Regions from separate parts of the Pantoea sp. SGAir0430 genome, predicted to be linked through region 2. Evidence: riboswitches for the same ligand, from Rfam matches in the RefSeq annotation. Region 2 holds a riboswitch; each other region holds the start of a gene.

Region 1 (5,566 bases), on a different replicon from region 2:
GGCTGATGCCGAACGACATCGGCACGCTGAGACGGAAACTGCCGCGCAGCACCTGACGACGACCGGACACCGCCAGTTCGGCTTCCTGCACATCATCCAGAATGCGCTGCGCATGCTGGGCAAACAGCTGGCCGTTGTCGGTAACGGAAAGTTTGCGCGTATTGCGATTCAGCAAACGCGCCCCGAGTGACTCTTCCAGCGCGGCGATGCGCCGGCTGACGTACTGCTTGGAGAGCATCAGCTGTTCAGCCGCAGCGGTAAAGTTGCCCGCTTTGATTACGGCGACGTAAATCCGGAGATCTTCAATCTGCATATTGTCCACTTATCTGTGACAGTCATTGTCATACCGGCGCATTGTTGGGCAAATCAGTTTACGTATACTGGTCAGCAACGGGAAGGGCCTTCGCCCTCCAGCTAAAAAATTTAAGGAGCAGACCATGATTGAACAACGACTGTCCGAACAACGTGGCTTAGGCGATCACGGCTGGCTGCATTCACGCCATACCTTTTCGTTTGCCAGCTACTGGGACCCACAACAGACCGGTTTTTCCGATCTGCTGGTGATTAACGATGATCAGGTAGCACCGGGTCGCGGTTTCGGTGCGCATCCGCACAACAACATGGAGATTATCTCCTACGTGCTGGAAGGCGCGCTGGAGCATAAAGATTCCATGGGTACCGGTTCGGTTATCGTGCCCGGTGACGTGCAGCTGATGAGCGCCGGCAGCGGCGTAACGCACAGCGAGTTTAACCACTCGAAACAGGATAATGTGCACTTCCTGCAGATCTGGATCGTGCCGGCAGAACGCGGTACCGAGCCAGGTTACCAGCAGGTGTCAGTGGCAGAAGCCGACAAACGCGGTCAGCTGCGCCTGATTGTTTCGCCGCAAGGCGACAATGGCTCGCTGCGCGTACGTCAGGATATGCGTATTTACGCGGGACTGTTTGACGGTGCTGAGCAGCAGACGCTGGAACTGGCTAACGATCGCTATGCTTATATTCATGTGGCGCGCGGCAGCATTGAAGTGAATGGCGTGAGCTTTAAAGCCGGCGACGGCGCGCGCGTACGCAATGAGACGGCGCTGCAGTTCGCTAACGGTAACAATGCTGAAGTGCTGGTGTTTGATTTACGACCAGTAGAAGTTAATCACCCGCAGCGTTAATTCATTGCGCGATAAGTCAGCGAGGCATGGCGTGAACCTTCACGCCATGCCTTTTTATTTGGCTTAAGGTACGAATAATAACCAGCACCTGACAGGTCCGGCATAAAATAGGAATTTTTACCTTTCACAAAAATGCAAAGCCCCTTAAATTTGCCTCCAGGATAAGCACGCTACGCCAGGTATTTGGCGGCTAAACAACAAACAAAGTTAACACTATTACATTCCATTAGAATTAATGGTAATGAGGATTTTGATGGTTTTAAAACGCAGCTTTAATATCGCAGTGGTATTGGTTTTAGCCTTTTCTGTAACGGCTTGTGGCATGTCTCATCGTGGCCGTAATACCGCCATTGGCGCCGGTGTGGGTGCGGTGGGCGGCGCCGTTCTGACCGGCGGCAGCACCTTCGGTACCCTCGGCGGCGCGGCTATCGGCGGCCTGATTGGTCACGAAGTCAGCCGTTAATTTCACCGCTACTCAGGATTTCGCCAGCAGGAATGCTGGCGAAATTTTAAACCACTTCATTCTTAAACCCTTATTCGTCCACTTTTCTTTTTTATCCATCGCCGGATAGCATCGTGTTTTATTTGGCTGCAATGATAAACACACCTAATCGCGATGCGAGATGTAAAACCTCGCCATAAGTATCGGAATCATCAATCAGGCTTAATGATTTATTAAGTGGCGTCAGCATGCCCGGTGAAATTCGATCGCCAAATAACATCACTGCCCGCGCTGAATCATCCTGACGGGATATCCATGAAAGGCCCTGCGCTGATTCACTCTGATGATGCAGAGCGGCTGCCCAGCGTCGGGTGAGGGGATAGTGATGTTTTTCTGTATCGATAAGCTGCTTACGCGTGATACCTAACTTGCGCAATGCGATGCTGCTCAGGTCGATCAGCAGCATATCTTCATTAACTTTAAGACAGGAGTGAAGTTGATAATGTAATTTTTTCTTATCCAGTGTCTTAAGACCGGGTGCGAAAGGCACGTCATGAAATACCGTTTCCATTAATGCGCAGTCTCTGGTCGAACCGCCGTAAAGGGTCGGTATTGGCTGCCCATGTCTGGTTTTTATTGGACTGAAGCGGGCATTCCCTTTCACTCCGGGATTGAACTGGTTGGCGGCATAATGCGACAGATGGACCCGGTGCAGAATGCTTCCTGCTGAAAGCGTAATAAATGACAGCTGAAGTAAAGCGCCTGGCAATGGCGCACCTTCTTCGGCAGTAATAACAGGCAGAGTTGATAAATCATCAGGTTGCGCCGCAGTGCTGCGCTTATCCATGCGTTATTCCTTCCATTTCATCCAGAGCGGCGTCGATGACGCGTTGCGCTTCGGTTAGCAGTAGATCCTGTGGCCGTTTGCCCGCAAGGAAACTGTTATTCGACAGAAACCACAATGCGATAGCCCAACTGTCTTTGTGTCCGGCAAAAATCCTGAGGATTTGAGCCAGTGGTTTAACCGGGCGAAAATGCGTGTCGCGATCCAGGCCATAATCGGGGAAATAATCTATCCCATTGTGATTGATGGCAAATATCTGGCCGCTTTTTTTCCATTTATTCGGCTGAGCGCTCGGATTTGTGGAACTCAACCCTGCCAGTTGCGCCACTTCTGCGGCGCTGAGCCAGTTTCCGCTCTCCAGCACGGCATTGCGCGCCTCTAGTAACATCGCCGCTTCTTTGAGTAAATGAGGCGAAGCTGGCACGCGCGGTAACATCGCACTGGCCAGTTGCTCCAGCGATTCCTGCCGCTGCCGCTGCTGAAAAATTGCAAACATGGATGAAGCGATTGCGGAAAGATTTTCTGACAGGTTGCGCAGCGTCAGCGCATCGCCTGGATGGTCGAAAGTAATGGCAACAACGTGACTGGCATGTGATTTTGACAGCCGACCCTGAATCTCCTGCGGGGTACCTGTCAGTGCAGAAACTCCGGTGTGATCTTTATCGCTAACCATCAGTTAACTCCCGCAAGGTTATTTAGGTTATCTGATTTTAAAGATATCCCGAATAACTTGCAATGGCATTGACGGTGCTGCTTTAAGTAAGCAAGAGGCGAGAGGTAAGAGGGAGCACACTGCAGGAAACGGATTGTTAAAAGTGGGAAAAGCTAACAATCCGTTTGAGGTTAGTCGATCTGTAGCTGATGAATCATCAGGGCGGCGCGGGCGGCTTCTTTGCCTTTTTTAATAAAATGTTCGGTATAGAACGCTTCAATCGCGTCGACCGGCTGAAAATTGTGCGGAGTGAGTGATACCGAAAACACCGGAACATTGGTGGCGAGCTGCACATTCATCAGGCCATCGACGACGGCCTGAGCGACAAAGTCATGGCGATAGATGCCACCGTCGACCACCAGCGCGGCGCAGACAATCGCATCAAATTTGCCGGTTTCGGCCAGGCGTTTAGCCAGCAGCGGCATTTCGAACGCGCCGGGTACGTCATAGCTTGTTAATGTATTTTCGACGCCTTGTTCTGCCAGTTCCTGCTCAAATCCCACCAGCGCGTTGTTCACGATCGCCTGATGCCATCCTGCTTTGATAAAAGCCACACGAAACTTATTCATAATGCTTCCATGATTAGCTGAAAAATTTATAAGTGAATAATAAAAAAGTCTTTTTTATCATCTGCCCACTATCCGTTTGGTATACCATATGTTGCAATTTTGATCCACAACGCGGGCAGTGCGGTTAACGTGCTGCTTGACGCCAGCCAGCGCCTGCAATACAAATAGACGCGTCGGGGGAGTCTCGCCTGAGAGACTGAGAGGCTAATAGCGCACTGCGCGGCTTAGCGACCCTTTGAACCTGACCCAGTTGATACTGGCGTAGGAAGACTGACGGCTCATGTGCAAAGCCGTCTGGCGCAAAGGCGAGCCCGATCGCTGGCGTCGATTCCCTTCACCTGTATCTGCGGGTCTCAGTTATCACTGAGAGGCCGATGTGAATTTCCCAGATTATTTACCGGAACGTTGTTCATGAGCCGCTGGAGCGTGCTCGGTAGCGGCGTGTCCGGGCTTTGTGTTGCCACGCTACTGGCTGAGCGCGGCGAAACCGTCGAGGTCATTGATGATGAAGCGCGTCAGCCTGCCTCGTGGTTTGCCGGTGGCATGCTGGCGCCGTGGTGTGAAGCAGAAAGCGCGCCAGCGGAGGTGATTACCCTCGGCCAGCATGCTGCGGCCTGGTGGCAAACGCGCTTCAGCAGCGTGGTGCATCAGGGTACGTTAGTGCTGGCACCGCCGCGTGATAACCCGGAGTTAAACCGCTTCGCGCGCATGACGACGGCGCATCAATGGGTTGATCCGGCGTCGCTTGAACCGGCGCTGGAAAACCGGTTTGCGCGCGGACTGTTTTTCCCGCGCGAAGCACATCTCGATCCGCGCCGTGCGCTGGCTGAACTGCGTGACAAACTGCTGCAGCGCGGTGTCCGCTTTGATGCGCGCCAGCCATCGGGCCGGATCATCGACTGTCGCGGTATCCATGCCAGAGCGCAGCTCTCCGGCCTGCGCGCGGTGCGTGGGGAAATGCTGATCCTGCAGAGTCATGAGGTGACATTTTCCCGGCCGATTCGTCTGCTCCATCCGCGTTTTCCCTGTTATCTGGTGCCGCGTCGCGACGGCCACTTCATGCTCGGTGCCACCATGATCGAAAGCGACGATGCCAGCGCTATCAGCGCGCGCGCCATGATGGAACTGCTCAGCGCGGCCTACACCCTCCATCCGGCGCTGGCGGAAGCGCGCGTCATCGAAAGCGGCAGCGGTCTGCGTCCGGCATGGCCGGCTAATCTGCCGGAAATCCACTATCACAACGGTATTTTTTATCTTAACGGCATGTATCGTCACGGTTTTCTGCTGGCACCAATGATGGCAGAACAGCTGATGCAGCGCCTGTCCGGGGAGGTTAGCCATGAATATTCAGCTTAACGGCCGCACCATCAGGACTGAGGCCACCAGCCTCAGCGAATTGCTGATCGAACAGCAAATCGATGCGGCCTGTGTTGCCACCGCCTGCAATGGCGATTTTGTGCCGAAAAGTCAGTATGCCAGCCTGCAGTTGCAGGAAGGCTGGCAGCTGGAAGTCCTGTCACCGATGCAGGGAGGCTGAGCGATGTTTTACGATTTCACGCCGCAGTCACGCTTGCTGCTCGGCACCGCAGGCTACCCTTCACCGGCGATTTTGCAGCAGGCGATCGCTGCCTCCGGCAGCGAAATTATCACTGTCAGCCTGCGCCGCGAAGGCACGGCGGGCGCGGCGTTTCGCGAGTTGCTGACCGGCCTGAATGTGCGCGTGCTGCCCAATACCGCTGGCTGCCACACGGTCAAAGAGGCCGTCACCACCGCGCACATGGCGCGCGAGCTGTTTAACACGCCGTGGATCAAGCTGGAAGTGATTGGTCATGCCGA
Region 2 (5,566 bases):
CCAGCAGAGAAAAACTCCGCTGGCGGTGAAATTGCACCCTACTCAGAAAAGGTTCCACGTCGGCGGAACCGCTGGCAGAGCGCCATTCATTGCTGAATGCCTCCCGCTCTTCCATTGCCCGCCAGTATGCCTCTAATATGGGGCAGGAAAAACTGAGCGAAGTCGAGAAGGAGTTCCCCTTTTATGTCCTCTGCGCGTCTGCAACAGCAATTCATTCGCCTGTGGCAACACTGTCAGGGCCAGGATCAGGAAACCACGCTGAGCGAGCTGGCTGAACTGCTGCACTGCTCACGCCGCCACATGCGTAACCTGCTGAACGCCATGCAGGCGGCGGGCTGGCTGATCTGGCAGGCTGAAGCCGGTCGCGGTAAACGCTCGCTGCTGAGCTTCTGCTATACCGGACTGGCGCTACAGCAGCAGCGCGCCGAAGACCTGCTGGAGCAGGATCGCATCGACCAGTTGGTGCAGCTGGTGGGCGATAAAAACCAGGTGCGGCAGATGATTGCCGCGCACCTTGGCCGCAGCTTTCGCCAGGGCAAGCATATTCTGCGCGTGCTCTACTACCGGCCCCTGCCTAACCTGCTGCCCGGCTCGCCGCTGCGCCGTTCAGAAACCCATCTGGCGCGACAGATATTCAGCGGCCTGACGCGTATAAATGAGGAAAAGGGGGAAATCGCCGCCGACATTGCCCATCACTGGCAGCAAACCTCTCCGCTGCACTGGCGCTTCTTCCTGCGGCCGGCAATCCGCTTTCATCATGGTCGCGAGCTGGAGATGGAGGATGTCATCGCCTCGCTGGAACGGGTGCGCAGCCAGCCGCTGTTTTCGCATATCGACCAACTGCACTCGCCGGCGCCGTGGACGCTGGATATCCATCTCAGCCAGCCGGACTGCTGGCTGCCGTGGCTGCTGGCCAGCGTCAGCGCCATGATTCTGCCGCGTGAGTGGCCGACGCTGCGCCACTTCGCCCGTCAGCCCATTGGCACCGGTCCGTACAGCGTGGTGCGCAATCAGCAAACCCAGCTGAAAATCGCCGCGTTTGATGACTACTTCGGCTACCGCGCGCTGATTGATGATGTCTCGATCTGGGTGCTGCCGGAGATCAGCGATGAGCTGGTCTACGCCGGTGTAAAACTGGAAGGCGAAAACGACGACGAAAAATCGGAAGAGAGTCGTCTCGAAGAGGGCTGCTATTTTCTGCTGTTCGATCAGCGCTCTGAACGCGGGCGCGATGCCGGTTTCCGCCGCTGGGTGAGCGATCTGCTTAACCCTATCGCGCTGCTCAATCATGCCGGCGTCGGCTATCAGCGCTACTGGTTCCCGGCTTATGGTCTGCTGCCGCGCTGGCACCATCGGCGCGATATCACCCCAGCCCACAAGCCCGACGGCGTGACCCAGCTGACGCTCAGCTGGTACAGCCACCACGTCGAACACGAGGGCATCGCCAATGCGCTACGGCCGCTGCTGGCGCAGCAGGGCGTCGAGCTGATTACCCGCGAAGTGAGCTACGAAAGCTGGTTCGACGGCGCGGGCGAGAGTGACATCTGGCTGGGCAGCGTCAACTTTACCCTGCCGCTCGACTACGCCCTGTTCGCTCAGCTCTACGAGCTACCGCTGATGCATCACTGTATCCCGCTGGACTGGCAGGCCGACGCCGCGCGCTGGCGTGAGAAAGCGCTGCCGCTGGCGGAGTGGAGCAAACAGCTGGTAAACAGCGACTATCTGCATCCGCTGTTTCATCACTGGCTGCTGCTGGAGGGCCAGCGCAGCATGCGTGGCGTGCGGCTGAACACGCTCGGCTGGTTTGACTTCAAGTCCGCCTGGTTCGCCCCGCCGGAGCTGTAAAAAGGGCAGCATGAGACAACACGACCGGCAGGTGAACCTTTCGCGTTGTCATGTAAATGTCTAGAATATGTCGTTCTCAACGGGGTGCCGGTTAACTGGCTGAGAGAGACCCGTCGAACCTGATCCGGCTCGTACCGGCGTAGGGATTTGAGATGCTCCGCCCTCAGATCCTTTGCGACGCAACCTTACCTTCCCCTTAAGGAACGCAAAGTGTTAAATAAAGTTCTGCCCCTGTTGCTGCTGATCGCTGCGCCGGCTCTGGCGGCCAAACCCGTCCTCACCGTGTATACCTACGACTCGTTCGCCGCCGACTGGGGCCCCGGTCCTGCAGTGAAAAAAGCCTTTGAGGCCCGGTGCGGCTGTGAGCTGAACTATGTGGCGCTGGAAGATGGCGTATCGCTGCTTAATCGCCTGCGCATGGAAGGAAAGAACAGCAAGGCCGACGTGGTGCTGGGGCTGGACAACAACCTGATTCAGGCGGCGGAAAAAACCGGCCTGTTCAGCAAAAGCACGGTGGATACTCGTGCACTACAGCTGCCGGACGGCTGGCACAGTGACACTTTTATCCCGTTTGATTACGGCTACTTTGCGTTCGTTTACGACAAAAACAAGCTGAAGAATCCGCCGCACAGCCTGAAGGAGCTGGTCGAAAGCCCGGAAAAATGGCGGGTGATTTATGAAGATCCGCGCACCAGCACGCCGGGGCTCGGTCTGCTGCTGTGGATGCAGAAAGTGTACGGCGATGATGCGCCGGCGGCCTGGCAGAAGCTGGCCAGCAAAACCGTGACCGTCACCAAAGGCTGGAGCGAAGCTTATGGTCTGTTCCTCAAAGGCGAAAGCGATCTGGTGCTGAGCTACACCACCTCGCCGGCTTACCACATTATTGAAGAGAAAAAGGATAACTACGCCGCCGCGCCGTTCAGCGAAGGCCACTATCTGCAGGTAGAAGTGGGCGCGCAACTCGCCAGCAGCAAACAGCCGCAGCTGGCGCAGCAATTCATGCAGTTTATGGTGTCGCCAGCGTTTCAGAGCACCATTCCTACCGGCAACTGGATGTATCCGGTGATCAAAAGCGATTTACCCGCCGGTTATCAGGCGTTACCGGTGCCCGCGAATGCGCTGCAATACACCCCGACAGAGGTGGCTGACCATCGCGCGGCGTGGATTAGTGCGTGGCAGCGCGCCGTCAGCCGCTGATGCCCGGCTGGCTGCTGCCCGGAGCGCTTAGCGCACTGCTATTGTGTGCGGTCGCGCTGCTGGCGCTCGGTGCCCTGCTGCTCGCCGCGCCGGCCACCGACTGGCGCGCGCTGCTCAGCGATAGCTATCTGCACCATGTGCTGGCGTTCTCCTTTGAACAGGCGCTGCTGTCAGCGCTGCTCTCGGTGCTGCCAGCCATTCTGCTGGCCCGCGCGCTCTATCGCCGCCGTTTTACCGGCCGCACCCTGCTGTTGCGCCTGTGCGCCATGACGCTGGTGCTGCCGGTGCTGGTCGCCGTATTCGGTCTGCTGAGCGTCTATGGGCGCAGCGGCTGGCTGGCGCAGCTGTGTGCCACAGTCGGTATCGACTATCACTTCTCGCCCTATGGCCTGCAGGGCATTTTGCTGGCGCACGTGTTTTTCAATCTGCCGCTGGCGACGCGCATGCTGCTGCAGGCGCTGGAGAGCATTCCTGGCGAGCAGCGCCAGCTGGCGGCTCAGCTCGGTCTGCGCGGCTGGTCGCTGTTTCGCCTGCTGGAGTGGCCGTGGCTGCGCCGTCCGCTGCTGCCAACGGCAGCGCTGATCTTTATGCTGTGCTTCGCCAGTTTTGCCACCGTGCTGGCACTGGGCGGCGGTCCGCAGGCCACCACGCTGGAGCTGGCCATTTATCAGGCGCTTAGCTTTGATTACGATCCCGGCCGCGCCGCGCTGCTGGCACTGTTGCAGCTCGGCTGCTGTCTGCTGCTGGTGCTGCTTAGCCAGCGCTTCAGTAAAGCGATTCCGGCCGGTAGCCAGACGGTGCGCGGCTGGCGCGATCCGCAGGATTCCTGGCGCGCACGCGTCGCGGATACGCTGCTGATTACGCTGGCGCTGCTGTTACTGCTGCCACCGCTGGCGGCGGTGCTGGTCGACGGCTTACGCGGCGGCATTGCCGGCGCGCTGCAACAGCCCGCGCTGTGGCAGGCCACGTGGACGTCGCTGCGTATCGCACTCGGTGCCGGTGTGCTGTGCGTGCTGCTGACCATGATGCTGCTGTGGAGCAGTCGCGAACTGCGCCAGCGTCAGCAGCGCTTCGCCGCGCAGGCCATGGAACTCAGCGGGATGCTGATTCTGGCGATGCCGGGCATCGTGCTGGCGAGTGGGTTCTTCCTGCTGTTCAACGCCACCGTTGGCCTGCCGCAGCGTGCCGATGCGCTGGTGATCTTTACCAACGCGCTGATCGCCATCCCCTACGCCATGAAAGTGCTGGAAAATCCGATGCGCGATCTCAGCGCGCGCTACGCTCAGCTGTGCGCCTCGCTGGGCATCAGTGGGTTTACTCGCCTGCGGCTGATTGAACTGCGGGCGCTGAAACGTCCGCTGGCACAGGCGCTGGCCTTTGCCTGCGTGCTATCGATTGGGGATTTCGGCGTGGTGGCGCTGTTCGGCAGCGCCGATTTCCGCACCCTGCCGTTTTATCTGTTCCAGCAGATTGGCGCCTATCGCGGTGCCGATGGCGCGGTGACCGCGCTGCTACTGCTGCTGTTATGCCTGCTGCTGTTTACGCTGATGGAAAAATTACCGGGTCGCCATGCTGACACTGAATAACCTTACTTATCTCTACCAGCATCTGCCGATGCGCTTCAGCTTTAGCGCACAGGCTGGTGAACGTCTCGCCATTCTCGGCCCGAGCGGCGCGGGCAAAAGTACCCTGCTGAGCCTGCTCGGCGGCTTTCTGCCGGTGAGTCAGGGCAGCCTGCTGATCGATGGCGTCGACCACACCCGCAGCGTGCCTTCCGCGCGACCGGTATCGATGCTGTTTCATGAGAACAATCTGTTTCCGCACCTGACGGTGCAGCAAAATCTGGGGCTGGGCCTGCATCCCGGCCTGAAGCTGACGCGCCAACAGCAGCAGCAGGTACAGCAGATTGCGGAGCAAACCGGGCTGGAATCGATGCTGACGCGTCTGCCCGGCCAGCTCTCCGGCGGTCAGCGCCAGCGCGTGGCGCTGGCGCGCTGCCTGCTGCGTAATCAGCCGGTACTGCTGCTGGATGAACCGTTTTCGGCACTCGATCCGGCGCTGCGCAGCGAGATGCTGCAGCTGGTGCGCGCGGTATGCGAGGCACGCACTATCACGCTGCTGATGGTGTCGCACAGTCTGGAAGATGCGCAGCAGATTGCGTCACGCAGCCTGGTGATTGTTGACGGTCGGGTGTACTGGGATGGCAGCACCGCCAGCCTGCTGCGCGGCGAGAGCCCGGCGGCCGCCATCCTTGGCGTCCAGCCGTGTTAAGCGAAGAACACTTTCCACAGTAGCTGCAGGAAAATCGGCATCATCGGGTGGAACAACAGCGCAATAAAGGCACCCGCGCCGATGAGCGCCATCAGCGGTGCCAGCCAGCGCAGCCGCGCCTGCGGCAGATAAGGCGTAGCCCAGTCGACGCTTTTGCCGCTGCGCCACCAGCGCCACAGCAGCCAGCCGCCGATCCACAGCAGCAGCGCCACCGCCAGCAGCAGCCATTTGAAGCTGTCGCCCTGCGCCGCCT
Region 3 (5,566 bases), 420 kb from region 2:
CGCGAGCAGATTGCGCGGCTGACAATTGACAGCGGCTGTCAGCTGACGGCGGAAGATATTGTCATCACTACCGGTTGCCATGAAGCGCTGTCGGTGTCGATTCGCGCCGTGTGCGAGCCAGGCGATATCATTGCCGTCGAGTCGCCAGCGTTTCACGGCACCATGCAGACACTGCGCGGTCTGGGCATCCGCGCCATTGAAATCCCTACCGATGCGGTCAGCGGGATCAGTCTTGAGGCGCTGGAGCTGGCGTTTGAGCAGTGGCCAATCAAAGCGGTGGTGGTGGTACCCAACTGTAATAATCCGCTTGGATTTATCATGCCGGAAGCGCGTAAGCGCGCGCTGCTGACGCTGGCGCAGCGCTTTGACGCGGCGATCATTGAAGATGATGTTTACGGCGAGCTGGCGTGGGAGTATCCGCGTCCGATCACCATCAAATCGCTGGATATGGATGGCCGCGTGCTGCTGTGCAGCTCGTTTTCCAAAACCCTGGCGCCCGGCTTGCGCGTGGGCTGGGTCGCGCCGGGACGCTATCGCGATCGCGTACTGCACATGAAATATATTGGCACCGGTTCGACGGCAACGCAGCCGCAGTATGCGGTCGCAGAGTTTATTCGTCAGGGCCATTACCTGCCGCATTTGCGCCGCATGCGCCATGTGTATCAGCGTAACTATGAGACGTTTAGCTGCTGGGTGCGCCACTATTTTCCCTGCGGTATTTGCGTCTCGCGGCCGCAGGGCAGTTTCCTGATGTGGATTGAGCTGCCGGAAGCCTTCGATGCGGTGCGGCTGAATGCGGAACTGCGGGAGCTGAAAATCCAGGTGGCGGTCGGTTCGTTGTTTTCGGCGGCGGGTAAATATCGCAACTGCCTGCGCCTCAATTATGGTCTGCCAATGAATGAGCAAACCGAGCAGGCGATTGCCAGCCTCGGCGCAGCCGTGGAGCGTGCCATGTAGGCCTGCAGTGCGGAAACGCGCCATACTACCTCCCTGACAGAATAACGGTGGAAAGGCAGGGCCGGACAGAGAGTCGGGGAAGCCAGCCCTGGCCCGCTGCAAGCGACAGCGGGCAGGCTCACTTTAGCGATTGTCCCCGGTCGCGCCAGCCCTGACTGCTGCCGTTTGCGCGCCGTATTCGCGGATTTTTAGCGCCGTTGCAGTCAGTTACAACGCTTTTGCGACATGCTCTGGGGATTCTACCAGCGCCAGCAGCTGGCGGGTCGCCGCCTGCCAGTCTTCCGCCTGGATAATCGCGCTGACCACGGCAATGCTGCCGACGCCGGTCGCCAGCACCTCCGGCACGCGTGCCAGCGAAATGCCGCCAATCGCTACGGTGGGAATGTGCTGCAGCCGCGCCAGATGGCGCTTCAGCTCGGCTATGCCCTGCGGCGCAGAGGGCATCTCTTTGGTTTGTGTCGGAAAGATGTGGCCGAGCGCAATATAGGACGGACGCAGCGCCAGCGCGCGATCCAGCTCGGCGTCATCGTGTGTCGACAGACCCAGGCGTAAGCCGGCGTGGCGGATAGCGTCCAGGTCGGCCACATCCAGATCCTCCTGACCAAGATGCACACCATAAGCGTTGTACTTAATCGCTAAGCGCCAGTAATCGTTGATAAACAGCCGCGCGCCGTACTGTTTGCCCAGGGCGATGGCATCGCGTACTGCGGCTTCAATCTGGCGATCATCGCCATCTTTGATGCGCAGCTGGAGGGTGCGCACGCCGGCTGCCAGCAGGCGTTCAATCCACAACACGCTGTCGACAACCGGATAGAGCCCCAGTTTTGGCGCGGTGGCAGGGAAGGCTTCAGTCATCATTTTTCCTCTTTCAGGGCATCGGCGGCGTGATACAGCTCGCCGCCACGGCTACGGAAGGCATCGGACATTTGCGCCATGCCCAGCGCTATCGGCTGGGCTTCAGCCTGCTGGCGGGCGGCAAATTCGCGCACTTCCTGGGTGATTTTCATTGAACAGAATTTGGGGCCGCACATGGAACAGAAGTGGGCCACTTTGCCGGATTCCTGCGGCAGGGTTTCGTCGTGATAGGCCCGCGCGGTATGCGGATCGAGTGCCAGATTAAACTGATCTTCCCAGCGGAACTCGAAGCGAGCTTTCGACATGGCGTTGTCGCGGATCTGCGCGCCGGGATGGCCTTTAGCCAGATCGGCTGCGTGCGCGGCGATCTTGTAGGTAATCAGCCCCTGCTTAACATCCTCTTTATTCGGCAGGCCAAGGTGCTCTTTCGGCGTGACGTAGCACAGCATCGCACAGCCAAACCAGCCGATCATGGCGGCGCCAATCCCGGAGGTAAAATGATCGTAGCCCGGCGCGATATCGGTCGTCAGCGGGCCCAGCGTATAAAACGGCGCTTCATGGCAGTGTTCCAGCTGCTCGGTCATATTGCGGCGGATCATCTGCATCGGCACGTGACCGGGGCCTTCAATCATGACCTGCACATCATATTGCCAGGCGATTTGCGTCAGCTCGCCTAAGGTACGCAGTTCGGCAAACTGGGCTTCGTCGTTGGCGTCCTGAATCGAGCCGGGACGTAAACCATCACCGAGCGATAGCGCGACATCATAGGCGGCGCAGATTTCACAGATTTCGCGGAAATGCTGGTAGAGGAAGTTTTCCTGATGATGTGACAGGCACCACTTCGCCATGATTGAGCCGCCGCGCGACACGATGCCGGTCAGCCGTTGTGCGGTCATCGGCACATAGCGCAGCAGCACGCCCGCGTGAATGGTGAAGTAATCAACGCCCTGCTCAGCCTGTTCCAGCAGGGTATCGCGGAAAATGTCCCAGTTAAGATCTTCTGCGATGCCGTTGACCTTTTCCAGCGCCTGATAGATTGGCACCGTGCCGATCGGCACCGGACTGTTGCGCAAAATCCACTCGCGCGTTTCATGGATATAGCGGCCGGTCGACAGATCCATCACGGTATCTGCCCCCCAGCGCGTGGCCCACACCAGTTTTTCCACTTCCTCTTCAATCGACGAACTTACCGCCGAGTTGCCGATGTTGGCGTTGACTTTCACCAGAAAATTGCGGCCGATGATCATCGGCTCCGATTCCGGGTGATTGATGTTGGCAGGAATGATGGCGCGGCCGCTGGCCACTTCAGCGCGCACGAATTCGGCGCTGATATTCTCCGGCAGCTGCGCACCAAAGCCGTGACCGGCGTGCTGCTGTAATAGCGTTGCACTGCGGATACGCTCACGTCCCATGTTTTCGCGCAGCGCGATGAACTCCATCTCCGGCGTGATAATGCCCTGACGCGCATAGTGCAGCTGCGTGACGCGGCGACCCGCTTTGGCCCGGCGCGGCAGCGGCAGGTGTTCAAAACGCAGATGATCCAGCCCGTCATCCGCCAGCCGCTGCTGACTGTAGCTTGAGCTGAGTGCGCTGATGGTTTCGCTGTCGTTGCGTTCGGCGATCCAGCCGGCGCGCAATTTTGCCAGACCCTGATGCACGTTGATGGTCGCGTGGGGATCGCCATAGGCACCGGCAGTGTCATACACCGGCACCGGTTCATTTTCTGCGTATTGCGGATGATCTTTGCTGCCGCCGGTGTGCGTCGGGCTGAGCTGAATTTCGCGCATCGGGACGCGGATATCCGCGCGGCTGCCGCTGATCCAGATCCGTTTGGAGTTAGGGAAGGCGGTTCCCTGGAGCGAATCGATAAATTTTTGCGCCTGCGCGCGTTGTTCACGACGTGAGGTTTTAGCATCAGACATAGCAAGTTTCCTGAAAACAAGGGGAAGCTGCTTGTCCGGAGTCCGGAAGGAGTAACAGAAACGGTGCCGGGCGCCTGACTGCACCGTGCTGATCACATCTACTCTTGTTCCCTTCGCAGGTACTAACCTGATCAGGTTCCGCGGATCCCGAATTAACGGTCTCAGCCCCTAAGGGCACTCCGACAAGTTTACGTTTTACGCGATAAGCGACTTTACTGACTGCTGCACGCTGCGCTTATATCGCAAAGTTTGATTGTGGATTGTCGTTAAAAAGACAATAAAAAAGCCCATTCAGCATAAAAGGGCTTTTCCAGAATAACAAGTCTTTTACAACTGCAGCGGTTCAGGCCGGACGAGCAATGGTGCTGTCGTTGGCCACCGGCGGGCGCGCCAGCTGGTTATCCCAGGCGAGCTGAATCAGTTTGTCTTCCAGCGTAAAGCGTGACTCCAGCGCTTCGCCCACTTCTGACAGCGCCTGCTGGAAATCCACGCAGTTGTCGTCATTAATGGCCTGCTGCAGATGGCTGTCATACAGTTGCATCAGCCGTTCAGTATTGCCTTCCAGCGCCGGATAGATCTGCGCCGCCGCAATCATCGGGCTGTCGCCGGACATCTCGCTGATGATGCGCTCGTAAACGCTGAAGTGGCCGGTAGAGAGATAGTCCACCAGACGATGGCAAAACGCATCCAGCGCCTGTTCATCCAGCGCGGTCAGCGCTTCTTTGTTCGGCTTCATGCCAATTAACTCGTAATAGGTGACGAGCAGCTGTCGACGGGCGCGCAACCATGAGTCGACTAATTCATTACCGCCACCTACACGCTCGGTCAGGTTATCTAACTGGGTAAGCATACGGGGCTCCAGGTGAGTTATAGTTGTTTATTACACACTTAACATCAGGATTTCAGCGTGCCATTTGACGCTAAGGACAACGATTAAGATGCAACGTGAGATCTCAAGCGTAGACGCTGGCTGGTGGATTGTCAGCTCCGCGCAGAAACTTTGGTTGCCGCAAGGCGAGTTGCCGCATGGCTTATCCGGCGAGTTTGGCCTGACCGGCAGCAGCGGCAGAGTGATTGGCGAGTGGCAGGGCGAAAACGTCTGGCTGGTATGCGAAGCGCGTCCGGACAATATGGCCTCGGTGCGCCAGCTGATTGACGAAGATGTCGGTCTGTTTCAGCTCGCCGGGCGCGGCGTGCAGCTGGCTGAGTTCTACCGTTCGCATCGCTGGTGCGGCTATTGCGGCCATGAAATGCAGCACAGCAAGCGCGAATTTGCCTGCCTGTGCAGCCACTGCCGCGAGCGCTACTATCCGCAAATCGCCCCCTGCATCATTGTGGCGATTCGTCGCGGTGAGGAGATCCTGCTGGCAAACCATGCACGCCATCGCAACAGCATCTACACCGTGCTGGCCGGTTTTGTCGAAGTCGGTGAAACGCTGGAGCAGGCGGTGGCCCGCGAGGTGATGGAAGAGAGCAACGTGCGGGTAAAAAATGTGCGTTACGTGACCTCGCAGCCGTGGCCGTTCCCGCACTCGCTGATGATGGCGTTCATGGCGGAGTACGATGGCGGCGAGCTGCAGCACGATGGTAAAGAGCTGCTGGATGCTGGCTGGTATCGCTACGACGATCTGCCCCTGTTGCCGCCGCCGGGCACTGTGGCGCGCCGGCTGATTGAAGATACGGTTGCGCTGTGTCGCGCCAGCGCGGCGTGAAAATGCTACACTGCCGGCCTTAGCATGAGAGAGCCCATTATGAGTGAACTGAAGAACGATCGTTATCTGCGCGCCCTGTTACGCCAGCCGGTGGATATCACCCCGGTATGGATGATGCGA

Evidence for each region. Region 2 has a riboswitch for thiamine pyrophosphate ahead of thiB (thiamine ABC transporter substrate binding subunit). Riboswitches for the same ligand answer to the same signal wherever they lie in the genome.
Region 1: it holds a riboswitch for thiamine pyrophosphate, as region 2 does, so the genes downstream of both, E7738_RS20115 (FAD-dependent oxidoreductase) here and thiB (thiamine ABC transporter substrate binding subunit) in region 2, are expected to answer to the same signal.
Region 3: it holds a riboswitch for thiamine pyrophosphate, as region 2 does, so the genes downstream of both, thiC (phosphomethylpyrimidine synthase ThiC) here and thiB (thiamine ABC transporter substrate binding subunit) in region 2, are expected to answer to the same signal.

The regions. Positions count from the first base shown of each region.
Region 1 covers NZ_CP039428.1:251,341-256,906, reverse strand. Annotated here, with positions in the region: gene E7738_RS20145 (LysR family transcriptional regulator) at 1-313, opposite strand, end outside; gene E7738_RS20140 (pirin family protein) at 438-1,163, shown strand; gene E7738_RS20135 (glycine zipper 2TM domain-containing protein) at 1,417-1,626, shown strand; gene E7738_RS20130 (RES family NAD+ phosphorylase) at 1,745-2,452, opposite strand; gene E7738_RS20125 (hypothetical protein) at 2,445-3,122, opposite strand; gene E7738_RS20120 (6,7-dimethyl-8-ribityllumazine synthase) at 3,293-3,730, opposite strand; TPP riboswitch at 3,896-4,015, shown strand; gene E7738_RS20115 (FAD-dependent oxidoreductase) at 4,142-5,086, shown strand; gene thiS (sulfur carrier protein ThiS) at 5,070-5,267, shown strand; gene E7738_RS20105 (thiazole synthase) at 5,271-5,566, shown strand, end outside.
Region 2 covers NZ_CP039427.1:2,252,918-2,258,483, forward strand. Annotated here, with positions in the region: gene sgrR (HTH-type transcriptional regulator SgrR) at 184-1,845, shown strand; TPP riboswitch at 1,916-2,009, shown strand; gene thiB (thiamine ABC transporter substrate binding subunit) at 2,056-3,042, shown strand; gene thiP (thiamine/thiamine pyrophosphate ABC transporter permease ThiP) at 3,018-4,628, shown strand; gene thiQ (thiamine ABC transporter ATP-binding protein ThiQ) at 4,612-5,313, shown strand; gene E7738_RS10895 (DedA family protein) at 5,310-5,566, opposite strand, start outside.
Region 3 covers NZ_CP039427.1:2,672,815-2,678,380, reverse strand. Annotated here, with positions in the region: gene E7738_RS12730 (aminotransferase-like domain-containing protein) at 1-957, shown strand, start outside; gene thiE (thiamine phosphate synthase) at 1,165-1,812, opposite strand; gene thiC (phosphomethylpyrimidine synthase ThiC) at 1,812-3,734, opposite strand; TPP riboswitch at 3,826-3,926, opposite strand; gene E7738_RS12715 (Rsd/AlgQ family anti-sigma factor) at 4,078-4,584, opposite strand; gene nudC (NAD(+) diphosphatase) at 4,673-5,446, shown strand; gene hemE (uroporphyrinogen decarboxylase) at 5,486-5,566, shown strand, end outside.